Regions from separate parts of the Bacillus sp. Bwzl_19 genome, predicted to be linked through region 1. Evidence: predicted binding sites of a transcription regulator. Region 1 holds the regulator's gene; each other region holds the start of a gene.

Evidence for each region. Region 1 encodes Rex, which represses fermentation and respiration genes when NADH is low (regulators of the CRP and FNR family bind a similar motif). Its sites were predicted from a motif close to TTGTGAAATATTTCACAA; they were not measured.
Region 2: ACW5MY_RS06860 (DUF1641 domain-containing protein) is a predicted target of Rex. The motif match lies at 1,730-1,747, and genes of this name have one in related genera.
Region 3: ACW5MY_RS17785 (nitrate reductase subunit alpha) is a predicted target of Rex. The motif match lies at 1,806-1,823, and genes of this name have one in related genera.
Region 4: ACW5MY_RS18530 (cytochrome ubiquinol oxidase subunit I) is a predicted target of Rex. The motif match lies at 1,517-1,534, and genes of this name have one in related genera.

Annotation. Positions count from the first base shown of each region.
Region 1 is NZ_CM142729.1:565,738-569,026, reverse strand. It holds gene tatC (twin-arginine translocase subunit TatC) at 1-631, opposite strand, end outside; gene ACW5MY_RS02985 (twin-arginine translocase TatA/TatE family subunit) at 638-808, opposite strand; gene ACW5MY_RS02980 (redox-sensing transcriptional repressor Rex) at 827-1,474, opposite strand; gene moaC (cyclic pyranopterin monophosphate synthase MoaC) at 1,471-1,983, opposite strand; gene ACW5MY_RS02970 (ABC-F family ATP-binding cassette domain-containing protein) at 2,123-3,289, shown strand, end outside.
Region 2 is NZ_CM142729.1:1,292,950-1,296,238, reverse strand. It holds gene ACW5MY_RS06865 (NAD(P)/FAD-dependent oxidoreductase) at 4-1,182, opposite strand; gene ACW5MY_RS06860 (DUF1641 domain-containing protein) at 1,222-1,638, opposite strand; gene ACW5MY_RS06855 (cupin domain-containing protein) at 2,026-2,523, opposite strand; gene ACW5MY_RS06850 (DMT family transporter) at 2,653-3,289, shown strand, end outside.
Region 3 is NZ_CM142729.1:3,349,315-3,352,603, reverse strand. It holds gene ACW5MY_RS17800 (Crp/Fnr family transcriptional regulator) at 1-342, shown strand, start outside; gene ACW5MY_RS17795 (YwiC-like family protein) at 376-1,092, opposite strand; gene ACW5MY_RS17790 (cyclic nucleotide-binding domain-containing protein) at 1,235-1,711, shown strand; gene ACW5MY_RS17785 (nitrate reductase subunit alpha) at 1,888-3,289, shown strand, end outside.
Region 4 is NZ_CM142729.1:3,493,150-3,496,438, forward strand. It holds partial or broken gene cydB (cytochrome d ubiquinol oxidase subunit II) at 1-39, opposite strand, end outside; gene ACW5MY_RS18530 (cytochrome ubiquinol oxidase subunit I) at 23-1,429, opposite strand; gene cimH (citrate/malate transporter CimH) at 1,930-3,273, shown strand.

The DNA.
Region 1 (3,289 bases):
CAGGCGGCGCAATCATCGCGGCGATCACAAGCAGCACAAAATACGCGTACTTCCTGATTTTCGATAAAAACATCGGCGTTACAACACCGAGCCTCGTCAAAAACATGATCAGCACCGGCATCTGAAACAGCAGCCCGAACGGAATTGTCAGCTGCAGCAGAAAATGAAAGTACTCGCTGATTCCGATCACCTGATTGACATCCAAGTCATTCGAAACCCGCTTCATAAAATCAACGACCAGCGGAAATAAAATATAATAAGAAAATGACACACCGCTGACAAACAGCACGATTGAAATCGGAATATAGCTGAGTGTTACTTTGCGTTCCTTCTCATACAGCCCCGGACTGACAAACGCCCAAATCTGATATAGAATAATCGGCGAAGTCAAAATGATGCCGATAATAAACGCGAACTGCAAAAAGATAAACAGCGGATCCGTCAGGTTAAAAGCATTAAGGGTGAGCTCTTTTACTTCATCGGCTTTTTGAAGATACACAATGATAGGTTTTGCCAGAAAAAAGCCGGCAATAAAGAAAACCGCAAAGGATAACGCCACAATCAGCAATCGTTTCCGAAGTTCGGCAATATGCTCCACAAGCGTCATTTGATTCACTCTCATACGTGTCATCCTATCTTACTGTTCTTCTTTCTTTTTTTCCTCTTCTTCACCGGCTAATCCTTTAGTAGCGTTCTTAAATTCTCGAAGCGTGTCCCCCGCAGCTTTTCCTAATTCGGGAAGCTTCTTCGGACCGAAAATAATCACCGCCACCACACCGATAACCGCCAGGCTTCCAGGACCGATCATGTGCAGCTCCTCCTTTCGTTATTCAATTTCTTCCAAAACAGAATAATGCTTTAAGAAATAAACCAATGATTGAAGCTCTACAGCTAAATCTATATGATGAATTCGAATGTGATCCGGCACATTCAAACGGGCCGGCGTAAAGTTAAGGATTCCCTTGATTCCGAGCGCCACGAGCCGGTCGGTGATTGACTGAGCGGCAACCGCCGGAACGGTGAGAATCGCCACGGGTTCATCCTTAATGTGAAGCTCTAAATCATCAAGATCAAAGACAGGCACACCGCCTACCTCAGTTCCTATTTTACTCTGATTCACATCAAAAGCCATAGATATTTTTGTGTTATTATTTTTTGTGAAATTATAGTGAAGAAACGCTGTCCCTAAATTCCCGACACCGATCAAAATGACATTTGTCGTTTCATCCTGATCCAGTGTTTTTCTGAAAAATGACAGCAGGTAATCCACATTATAGCCGTATCCTTTTTTGCCGAGCGCCCCGAAATAGGAAAAATCCCGGCGGATCGTGGCCGAATCGACTTTTACCGCATCGCTCAGTTCAGCTGAGGAAACACGCTGCTTTCCTGACGCGTGTAAATTCTTTAAAAAGCGATAATAAAGCGGCAGCCGTTTTGCCGTCGCCTGCGGAATTTTTGATTGATCCTTGTTCATGATTGGTCCTCCACTTTATACTCAGATGCATCTCTTTTAAAATCACCGTTTTTGCCGCCCGTTTTTTCCATGAGGCAGGTCGGGCCGATGACCATTCCTTTATCCAGCGCCTTGCACATGTCATAAACGGTCAATGCGCAGACTGAAGCGGAAGTTAGCGCTTCCATTTCCACACCTGTACTCCCTTTCGTTTTTACGCTTGCCTGTATATGAAGAACGGCTTCGGAATCCTTTTCCTCCCAGCCGAATGAAATGTCGACGCTGCTTAAAGAAAGCGGGTGGCACATCGGGATAATCGCTGACGTCTGCTTTGCAGCCATGATTCCGGCCACCTGTGCGACAGCCAGCACGTCTCCTTTTCCGATCTCCCGGTTTTTGATTCTGCTGTACACGTCATGCTTCATGTGTACGCTCGATATCGCAGCGGCAGTACGGACTGTTGAAGATTTATCGCTTATATCCACCATGCGGGCACGGCCTTCTTCATTAAAATGAGAAAATCCATTCATATTTAAACTCTCCTTACTTCTGATCATACACTATTTTCTCCCTGATGTCTTATCCTATAATGTTCCAATTCTGATGTATTGTTTGCTGACAGCAGGTTGATAAGCTACACTTAACTTATTATAACAGAGGTGAAATAATATGATGATCTTACAAATTAATCAGCTATCCAAATCTTTTGGCGCTGATCCTATTTTAAACAATATAAAGCTTGAAGTCAGATCCCGGGATCGCATCGCCATTGTAGGCAGAAACGGAGCCGGCAAATCAACTCTCCTTAAAATTATCGCAGGTCACCTTTCATATGAAAAGGGTGAATTAATCAAACCGAAAGAATTAACGATGGGATACCTTGCCCAGCACACAGGCATGGAATCTCAGCTTACCATAAAAGAAGAATTGCTGAGTGTTTTTGATTTCCTGAAAGCAATGGAAAAAGAAATGCGCTCTATTGAAGAAAAGATGGCCACTGCCGCCCCGGCGGAGCTTGAGACGCTGATGAAAACCTATGACAGGCTTCAGCAGGACTTCAAGAATAAAGGCGGCTATCAATATGAAGCGGATGTCCGGTCTGTCCTTCACGGCCTCGGCTTCGGCAAATTTGACGATTCCGTGAAAGTGCAAAGCCTGAGCGGCGGTCAGAAAACAAGGCTTGCTCTCGGAAAGCTCCTTTTGACCCAGCCTGATCTGCTTATTTTGGATGAACCGACGAACCATCTCGACATCGACACGCTCACATGGCTTGAGCATTATTTACAGGGATATTCTGGCGCCATCCTGATCGTCTCCCACGACAGATACTTTCTTGATAAAGTCGTCAGCCAAGTGTACGAGGTCTCACGGACAGAAAGCAAAAAATACCTCGGCAACTACAGCGCCTATTTAGAACAAAAAGCCGAGCAGTACGAGAAAGACCTGAAGCTGTATGAAAAACAGCAGGACGAAATCGCCAAGCTTCAAGATTTTGTCGACCGCAATCTGGCCAGAGCATCAACAACGAAAAGAGCCCAGAGCAGACGAAAACAGCTTGAACGGATGGATGTCATGGCAAAGCCGCTCGGTGATGAAAAATCAGCGGCCTTCCGTTTTGAAATTACAAAACAGAGCGGCAACGACGTGCTTCGCGTACAGGATGTCTCCATCAGCTACGACGGCCAGCCTCCGCTCTTGAAAAACCTGACCTTCGGCGTTACAAGAGGCGAAAGCGCCGCCCTTGTCGGACCCAACGGAATCGGCAAGTCAACCTTGCTGAAAACCATTATGAACACGCTCAGTCCCGAATCCGGGTCGATCTCGTACGGTTCCAAT
Region 2 (3,289 bases), 730 kb from region 1:
GGATTAGTAAGCGAGGCTGAATAATCCTTTGATATGTGTTAAATAACGTACGTTACTTGCTTCTTTCATTAATGATGCAGGAAGACCTTTCAGCGGAGTAGAGTTCGCTCCGATGATGGCAACCGCGTCTTTACGTCCGAGGCTTGCAAGCGTACCAGAGTTTACAGGCTTGAATGTTTCAAGCGTTTTTCCTTCTAAGTAAGCGAACAGGTTGTAACCGACAAGTTCACCCATCTGCCAAGCGATTTGAGCTGTCGGCGGGTACGGACGGCCGTCCGGCGCAAAGTATACAGCGCTGTCTCCGACAACAAATACATCTTCATGAGAAGTAGATTGTAAGAAATCGTTCACAGTCGCGCGGCCGCGGTTCACTTCAAGGCCAGATTCACCGACTAACGGGTTGCCTTGTACGCCGCCTGTCCATACAAATGTGTTGGCAACGACTTTTGAACCGTCTTTCAGATCAATGACGTTTCCTTCCACGTTTGTAACAGGAAGACCTGTTAAGAACTCAACACCGCGTTTTTCAAGACTTTTTGTCGCGCGTTCGATAAGATCATCAGGAAGAACAGGAAGAATTTTCGGACCTGCTTCAACTAATTTCAGTTTGATTTCTGTCGGATCTACGCCGTATTTTTTCGTAAGGTTCGGCATGATGTCAGCAAGTTCACCGACAAGCTCAACACCTGTTAAGCCGCCGCCGCCGATAAGAATCGTTGCATCAGCTTCGTTTTTCGTTTTAGAGTATTCACGCACACGGTCTTCCACGTGTTTGTATACTTTGTTGGCATCAGCAGCAGATTTCAGCACCATGCTGTTTTCTTCGAGTCCAGGAATGCCGAAATAAGCAGTAACTGAACCAAGACCGACAACAAGCGCGTCATAAGTCAGCTTAGAACCGTCAGAAAGGGCAACTTCTTTCTTATCAACTGAGAAAGAATTGACTTCTGCGATTTTAATGTCAACGTCTTTTCCTTTCAGGAGTTTTTCAAGCGGCATAGCAACAGCCTGTTCAGACACGTTGCCGGCTGCAAGGCGGTGCAGTTCCGTAATAATTTGGTGAGTCGGGAATTTGTTCACAACGGTTACGCGTGCTTCATCTTTACTGTAATGTTTGCGAACGGTTAAAGCAGAAAGAATTCCGCCGTAACCAGCGCCTAAAATGACAATATGTTTTGACATCGTATATCCTCCGTCCTTTATATCAATTTGAATCTGAGATTATTTTTGTTTTTCGTTCATGATTTCAAGATAGCTGTTAGCAAAACGGAACAGCTTTTGAGCTTGAGGATCTTTCAGCATGCGCAGCAGGCCGAAAAGTCCGATTGTCTCATTGCTTGCATCCGCGCGGTCTTTTGCTTCGATCGCAGTAGCTGCGACTTCTTTCGCTGTTTCTTTCACCGGCTCAAGAATTTCTGTAAGCGCACCCACTGTATCGCTCTTCAATACTTCGTCTGTCGCTACAGACTGTGCAAAATCATAAGACTTCGTTAAAATATTTACTAACTCAGTCAGTTTTGGAAGCTGATCCACTAAAACAGTCAGTGATTCTTGAACTTCAGGTTTTAGCAGCTGATCGATAAGATCGCGTTGGCCTTGGCTGACAGATGCATTTGTTTGATCGATTGTTTCTGGCATATCCGATTCTCCTTTACTATAAGCAGTATGCTGATTTTTTTGGAAAGGGTAGCCTTTCCCCTTTCATGCAGAAAAGCATGAAAAAGCAAGATTGTGAATTCATGCACAATCATTTACAAAAATAAATGTTTACTACCCAGTTTTTCACTTTGCCATATTCAGTATTATTTTTATATCAACAAAAACAATTGAATAAGTCAAAATTTCTTTTTTCCTCTCTGAAAATAGCAAACATAAAAAACCCCAATTTGATTTACTCTTATATAATAACACTTTTTGAACAAAATTTGAACGTGAATTGTTTCGTTTATGAAATTATTTATATGGCGGGGGTGTAATAACGTTTCTTTCAGACTATTTTTTTACAGACCATCCGCTTATCCCCTGTCATTTTCCCCACATTTTTAAAAGCGGTCCCGTTTTTCCCGTAAAGGGGTCATATTCCGGGAGCGGGACACGGCTGATTTCTTTTAAAGTTCTATCATTTTTCTCCGTTTTTGTATCGTACTGCCGGCCGCCCGGATAAGCGCCGATCACGGTAAAATCAGAACTGCCTGACAGTTTTTTATGTCCGGTGCCGGCCGGAATGACCGCTGCGTCTCCCGTTTCAAGAACGGCGTCCGCCCCTTGTTCTCCGCCGAACCTCAATACCGCCTTTCCTTTTACCGCGACAAGAACTTCGTGCGTGGTGCTGTGAAAATGGTGATACGGAAACACCCCGCCCGTCCAGCTGTTCGACCAATCATGCCGGCGGAGAACCGTCTCTGCTTTCCGCACCGTTTCTTCATTAAATACCGCTTTATAAATGACAAGCGGAAGATTCGGGTTATTCGGAATGCAGCCGTCATCTTCAAAATAAAGAACTTGAATATCCTCTTTCTGCATTGTGTTCACCTCCGTATATGTCTGTTTCCCATTCATCATTTATTAAAACGCTATTTTCTCATATTCCATTGCGGAGCCTGCCGGTGAATAGTATAGTATAAAAAAATATGTGTCAAAATGAGGGATTTAATGAAAGCCATCTTAATCGGAATATTGGCGTCTCTGTTTTTTGCAGTCACATTTATTTTAAACAGGGCGATGGAGCTCTCTGGCGGAAGCTGGATATGGAGCTCTTCCCTGCGTTTTCTTTTTATGGTTCCGTTTTTATTTGTGATCGTTTATGCGAAAGGAAAGTGGGGGCCGCTCTGGCATGAAATCCGGAAAAAACCGTTTTTTTGGCTGAAATGGAGTTTTACCGGCTTCGTGCTTTTTTATGCTCCGATTACCTTTGCGGCGGCATACGGGCCGGGCTGGCTGATCGCCGGCACATGGCAGATTACAATTGTCGCGGGCGTGCTTCTGTCGCCGTTTTTCTGCGAAACAAAAGATTCCCCGGCGGGTCCGGTTCTCGTCAGACAAAAGATTCCGCTTATTTCGCTGGTTACTTCCGTCATCATCCTGATAGGAGCCGGCCTGATACAGCTTCAGCATGCAGGCTCCCTGTCCGGCCGCACGATAATACTCAGTGTTGTGCCGGTGGTCATCGCCGCTTTTGCCTATCCGCTCGGCAACCGTAAAATGCTGGAACAATACGGCGGAAAACTCGATACGTTTCAGCGCGTGCTCGGCATGACGCTCGCCAGCTTACCGTTTTGGCTTTTGATTG
Region 3 (3,289 bases), 930 kb from region 1:
AAATGGATGAGCACCCATCTCCGGAAAATTCAGTCCAAAATCAGGGATCTGCTTCTTCACGGCAAAAAAGGGGCGCTCTATTCTACTCTTATCCGCTTATCAAACAGCTACGGGGTGGAACGAAGCGACGGGATTCTGATCAACATTGTGCTGACAAATCAGGATTTGGCTAAGTTTTGCGCGGCGGCGAGAGAAAGCGTCAACCGCATGCTGGGAGACCTTCGCAAACAAGGGGTTATTTCGATAGACGAAGCCGGGAAAATTATTTTGCACAAGCGGGACTATTTACGATGTGAGATCGAGTGTGAAAACTGTCCGCTGGAGATCTGTAATATTGACTGAAAAAACAAGGACAGCCGCTGTCCTTGTTTTTTATTACGCCATATATGTACACATGACCGCGAAAAAGAAGCCGGCGTTTGCGATTTCAAGAATGCCGATTTTTTTCGCGGACCAATCTCTCCCGTGAAAATACCATGCCCGCAAACTGCTTGGGATAAAAGCAAAAAACGCCCAGCCTGCACCGAGAAGAGCCGATAATAAGGGAAGGAGCAGATGATATCCCCATGACCAGTATGCAAATGTTCTGTTTTTTCTCTCACGGATGACTGATTTCACATAAAAAGAACTTCCGATAAAAAATAAAGCAGATTGCAAGAATAGAAACCAAGCCCAGCCGTCAAGGGCTCCCGTTCCCAGCCAGCAGCTCGCAAGCCCGCCTGAACAAAAGAACAGGACACCCGCAGCATCGTTCGTCAGCGCTCGTTCGTTTTTTCGGCGGGCATAATGCATATGGATAAGAAACAGCGGCAGTAAAGAAACGCCCACCCAGATGAGATGGGGCTTATGAACGGCAGAAACGGTCAGAAAGCAGCAGGCCGGTACACCGTAGTACCATATCCACTTTTGATAGGGTTTGAGCTGTTTCTTTTTCAAGGCAAGTGAAACGGGATAAACCGTCAAATAAAGGAAAAGCCAGCCTAGAAAGAGCGGAATATGCCAGAAAACCGGGCCTCCCTTGACCATGCCGAGTAAAAATGGAATCAGCAGCATCGCCCATGCGCCGTGCTGCTTCGGAATCATCGCCTTCATCAAAATCCTCCTTTTTACTTCATTATAAATGCAGGCATCCTCCTGATAAGTGACATTCATCATACAAGCTGTGAACTATATTCCTGCCGTGCAGGCTCAATCGGGCTACACTAAAGCTATCCTTAGCACGGGAGGCTTTCCTATGAATCAGTGTGACTATTTATTATGTCTGAAACAACTTCCTATGTTTAATGAAGTGCCTCTGTCCATCGTCGCAGCCTTATTGAAAAACGGGACGTTTATCCGCGGCTCGTCTGATCAGTCTCCATCCTTTCTTCATTCACAATCCGTATATATCGTATTAAAAGGCAGTATCCGTTTTAAGGACAGCAGGCTCCCTGAAGGCTCGCAAACCGTTGCGCTGTGGGAAAAAGGCGCTGTGTTTCCGGTTGATGAAAAAGGCGGACTGTCTCTATCGCCTTTTATCTCAGTTAATGCTTCCCCGGACATTCTGGCACTCCATATTCCATATTCTATGTTCAAGCAAATGATGTCTTACCATCCGCGGCTGCAAATGAACTTTTTGGCGATGCTTCAGCAAAATGTCTTTTGTTCCTATCAATTGTTTTTACGGTATCTCCATACATCACAGGATGAAAGCGCAGAGCCCGGTTCTTAAATAGAGCCGGGTTTTTCTTTGAATCTAAGGCGGCTAAATGATTCAGGCGCCCTTCCTTCTTCTGTATGTGGACGTTTTGTGAAAAAAGCAGAGTGTGTGACATAGTTCACAAGGTAACATGATGTCTCTGTTTATAGTGTACATAGCATCACCTGACTCGGAAGGAGTGAACGATCATGAAGAAAAAGAAAATGAGTCCGTTGTTCAGGAGATTAAACTATTTTTCTCCTATCGAACATCATTCAAATAATCATAGCCAAACCACCCAAGAAGATCGTGATTGGGAGAATGTATACAGAAACAGATGGCAGTACGACAAAGTCGTTCGCTCCACCCACGGTGTCAACTGCACGGGGTCTTGCAGCTGGAATATTTACGTGAAAAACGGAATTGTCACGTGGGAAGGACAAAACTTGAATTATCCATCTACAGGTCCGGATATGCCTGATTTCGAGCCGAGAGGCTGTCCGCGGGGGGCCAGTTTTTCGTGGTACATCTACAGCCCGCTGCGTGTGAAATACCCATACGTGCGCGGTGTGCTGATCAATTTGTGGCGGGAAGCATTGCAGGCTCATCAAAATCCATTGGATGCCTGGAAATCAATCGTCGAACACCCTGAAAAAGCGAAGTCTTATAAACAGGCAAGAGGGAAAGGCGGTTTTGTGCGCGCTGAATGGCCGGAGGTGCTGAAGCTGATCTCGGCCTCTCTGCTGTATACAGTGATGAAATACGGGCCTGACCGGAATGTCGGTTTTTCCCCGATTCCGGCGATGTCCATGATCAGCCATGCGTCAGGCTCCCGGTTTATGTCTTTAATGGGCGGCCCAATGCTCAGTTTTTATGACTGGTATGCGGATCTTCCCCCGGCGTCCCCGCAAATTTGGGGTGACCAGACGGACGTTCCGGAAAGCAGTGATTGGTACAATTCCGGCTATATCATCACATGGGGCTCAAACGTTCCTTTGACGAGAACGCCTGATGCGCATTTTTTGGCGGAAGCCCGCTATAAAGGCGCCAAGGTCATTTCAGTCAGCCCGGATTTTGCGGAATCCTCCAAGTTCGCCGATGACTGGCTGAGTATCCGCCAAGGGACTGACGGGGCGCTTGCGATGGCAACGGGTCACGTCATTTTGCAGGAATTTTACGTGAATCAAGAGACAGAGCATTTTATCAAGTATGCAAAGCAATACACGGATTTTCCATTCCTCGTTACCCTGTCAAAAAAAAATGGCGTGTATACAGCGGGGCGGTTTCTGCATGCGAAGGACATCGGGCGGCAGACAAAGCATGATCAGTGGAAGCCCGCGGTCTGGAATGAACAGACAGGCGCGTTTGCCATACCGCAAGGAACAATGGGCTCCCGCTGGGACGGTCAGAAGAAATGGAACCTGCATATGATCGATGAAGACACCGGGGAACAGATCGAGCCCCGTCTCTCTGTACTTGGAATAGAGGACGAAATTGGCACGGTGCGCATTCCGTATTTTTCAAATGACGGAAACAAAGTGCTTGAGCGGGATCTTCCGATTAAAAAAGTAAACCTGAATGGCGAAGAGGTGTACGTCACGACCGTGTTTG
Region 4 (3,289 bases), 780 kb from region 1:
CGAAACGAGTATAAACCAAAGATCATGAAGTGACCCCATGGTAGACCTCCTGACTGAACGGATCCGTTGATACAGGAACATCCTTGTGATCATCATGGTCCGCACCTTTTTTAATTTCACGAACGAATAGGAAGACAAGCAGTGTGCCTAAAATCAAGTACATGACGCCGAAGCCGATAATTGAAAACAGCAGAGATCCCGTCGTTACGTTAGGCGAAACGGATTGTGCGGTCGTCATTTGCCCCATGACCGTCCACGGCTGGCGGCCGATTTCAGTCATAATCCATCCGGCAGAGTTCGCAATGAATGGGAATGCGATCAGCGCGACCATACCGCGTAAGTACCACTTGCTCGTATGAAGCTTTTTGCGGCGGTTCAGAATAAAACCGGCAATTGCGGCAAAAATCATAAGCGCGCCCGCTCCCGCCATAATGCGGAAACTCCAGAACGTCGTTTTAACAGGCGGGATATAGTCGCCTTTTCCGTACGTTTTTTCGTATTCTTTTTGAAGTGTTTTCATCCCTTTAACACTGCCGCTGAACTTCTGATAAGCCAAGTAGCTCAGTGCGTAAGGAATTGAAATTTCAGATGTGTTTTTTTCTTTATTCGTATCAATGTTCGCAAAAGCCGTCCACGCAGCAGGATCACCGCTGTCATCCCAAAGCGCTTCACTGGCAGCCATTTTCATCGGCTGCGATTCCATTAAATGCTCAGCCTGCATATGTCCGCTGAACGCAACGCCGATACCGGCGATCAGCCCGACAATCATCGAAAGCTTGAACGATTTATGGAAGAACGGCACTTCTTTTTTCTTCAATAATTTAAATGCGCTGACACCGGCGATAAAGAAAGCACCCGTTGCAAGCGCTCCGAAAATGACGTGAGGAAATTCAACCCAAAGCTGAGGGTTTGTTAAAAGCGCCCCGAAATCACTCATTTCCGCGCGGCCGTTTTTAATCGTAAAGCCGACCGGCTCCTGCATGAATGAGTTTGCCGTCAAAATCCAGAAAGATGACATAATCGTTCCGAAGGATACAAGCCAAATGCAAAGCAAATGCACTTTTTTAGATAAACGGTCCCAACCGAAAATCCATAATCCGATAAAAATAGACTCCATAAAAAACGCCAAAAGCGCTTCAACCGCAAGCGGAGCTCCAAATACGTCTCCAACGAAGCGGGAATAATCAGACCAGTTCAAACCGAACTGAAATTCCTGAAGAATCCCTGTGACGACGCCGACAGCGAAGTTAATTAAAAAGAGATGTCCCCAAAATTTAGCCATTTTGAGATAGGTCTCTTGTTTTTTGACAACATAAAGCGTCTCCATCAAAGCAACCATAAACACAAGCCCGATAGACATAGGCACAAACAAGAAGTGAAACAATGTTGTAGATGCAAATTGAATGCGGGCTAAAACCAACTCACTCATGATGTTTTTCCTCCAATCTGGTAAATTGCTCAACATTTCACAAACACGACAAGATCCTTGCTCGCTATTTCACAAAGAATGATATATTTGCTCAATGTTTCACAAATTTGTCAAAACTAATGAATTATCAGCCTGTACACCCTGGGGTCAGCGGCTGTCATAGAAATGATTCAATATCATTACTTTACAACGATTCGGCCTAAAAAAAAAGATCAATATACCTAAAAATAGGCTGAAATTGTGACCGATTATTGTCGAATTTATAGAGAATTTATGTCAGCATCTAGGATATTTGTCCCTTTGATATCGTACCTCTTTTTTATTCGTGTGGCGAACAAAATGCTTTATGCAGTGAAAAAGCCCGTCAGATCGCCTTTTTGAGAAAGAAAACGAAGAAAAAGTATATCTTCTAGTAAATTCATAATATATGAACAATTTAAATTTTTTAGTATACTTTAAATGGGGATATTTTTCACTACATAACGACTGGGGGAACAAGCATGGGAGAACTTCAACCAAATTTTCAAACGGAATCATTCCAAAAACAGGAACGGACTGATAACTGGTTTGCCAGAGCAATGAATATAAGAATCGGCATTATTCCACTTCCTATCTATATCCTGCTGTTCTTGCTTATTACGGTGTTTGTCATGAGCCGCGATGTAAAAAGCGACATCCTGACATCGATTGCCGTCATGAGTTTTTTCGGATTTACCTTCGGCCAGATCGGAAAATCCATTCCGATCGTGCGTTCCATCGGCGGCCCTGCGATCCTCGCAACCTTTATTCCGTCCGCTGTCGTCTACTACCACCTGCTTCCGAAAGACATTATCACTTCAACAACAGAATTCACGGAAAGCTCTAACTTTCTCTATCTATTTATTGCCGGTATCGTCGTCGGCAGTATTCTCGGGATGAAAAGAGAGACGCTCGTTAAGGCTTTCGTCAAGATTTTTATTCCGCTTATCGCCGGCTCGATCGCAGCCGCCATCGTCGGCTTATGCGTCGGGACCCTGCTCGGCCTCGGCTTTCAGCACACGCTGCTTTATATTGTCGTCCCGATTATGGCTGGAGGTGTCGGTGAAGGCGCGATTCCTTTATCCATCGGCTACTCCGATATTATGCCGATGTCCCAGGGGGAAGCCTTTGCGCTTGTGCTGCCGTCCATCATGCTCGGAAGCCTTTGCGCCATTATGTTATCGGGCCTGCTGAATGTCATCGGTAAAAGCAAACCGGAATGGACGGGCAACGGGAAGGTTGATAAGTCTGATCAGAACGCTCCGGCATTGGAACAGCCGGCCAATGACAAAACGTTTGATTTGTCCTTTTTCGCTTCCGGAGGCATTTTAGCTGTTTCTTTATATTTGGTCGGCATGCTGGCGCATGATTTCTTTCAGCTTCCGGCTCCTGTCGTGATGCTCGTCCTTGCCGTGCTTATTAAGCTGTTCAGGCTGGCGCCGGCCTCGATTGAAAACGGAGCCTTCGGCGTCTCGCGTTTTTTCTCGACAGCCGTGACCTATCCGCTCCTATTTGCGATCGGCGTTTCAATGACACCATGGGACAAGCTCATTGCAGCGTTTACTATCAGCAACATCATTACCATTTTATCAATCGTCGTCACGATGATGGCCGTCGGTTTCCTGACAGGAAAATGGCTGAACCTGTACCCGATTGAGACGGCGATTATTAACGCCTGCCATTCCGGACAGGGCGGCACCGGCGATGTCGCGATCTTAAGCGCCGCCGAACGGCTTGAGCTTATGCCGTTTGCCCAAGTGTCCACCAGAATCGGCGGGGCGATTACCGTGAGCGTCACCCTTCTATTGCTTCATCAATTCTATTAAACGGAAAAAAGCCTCC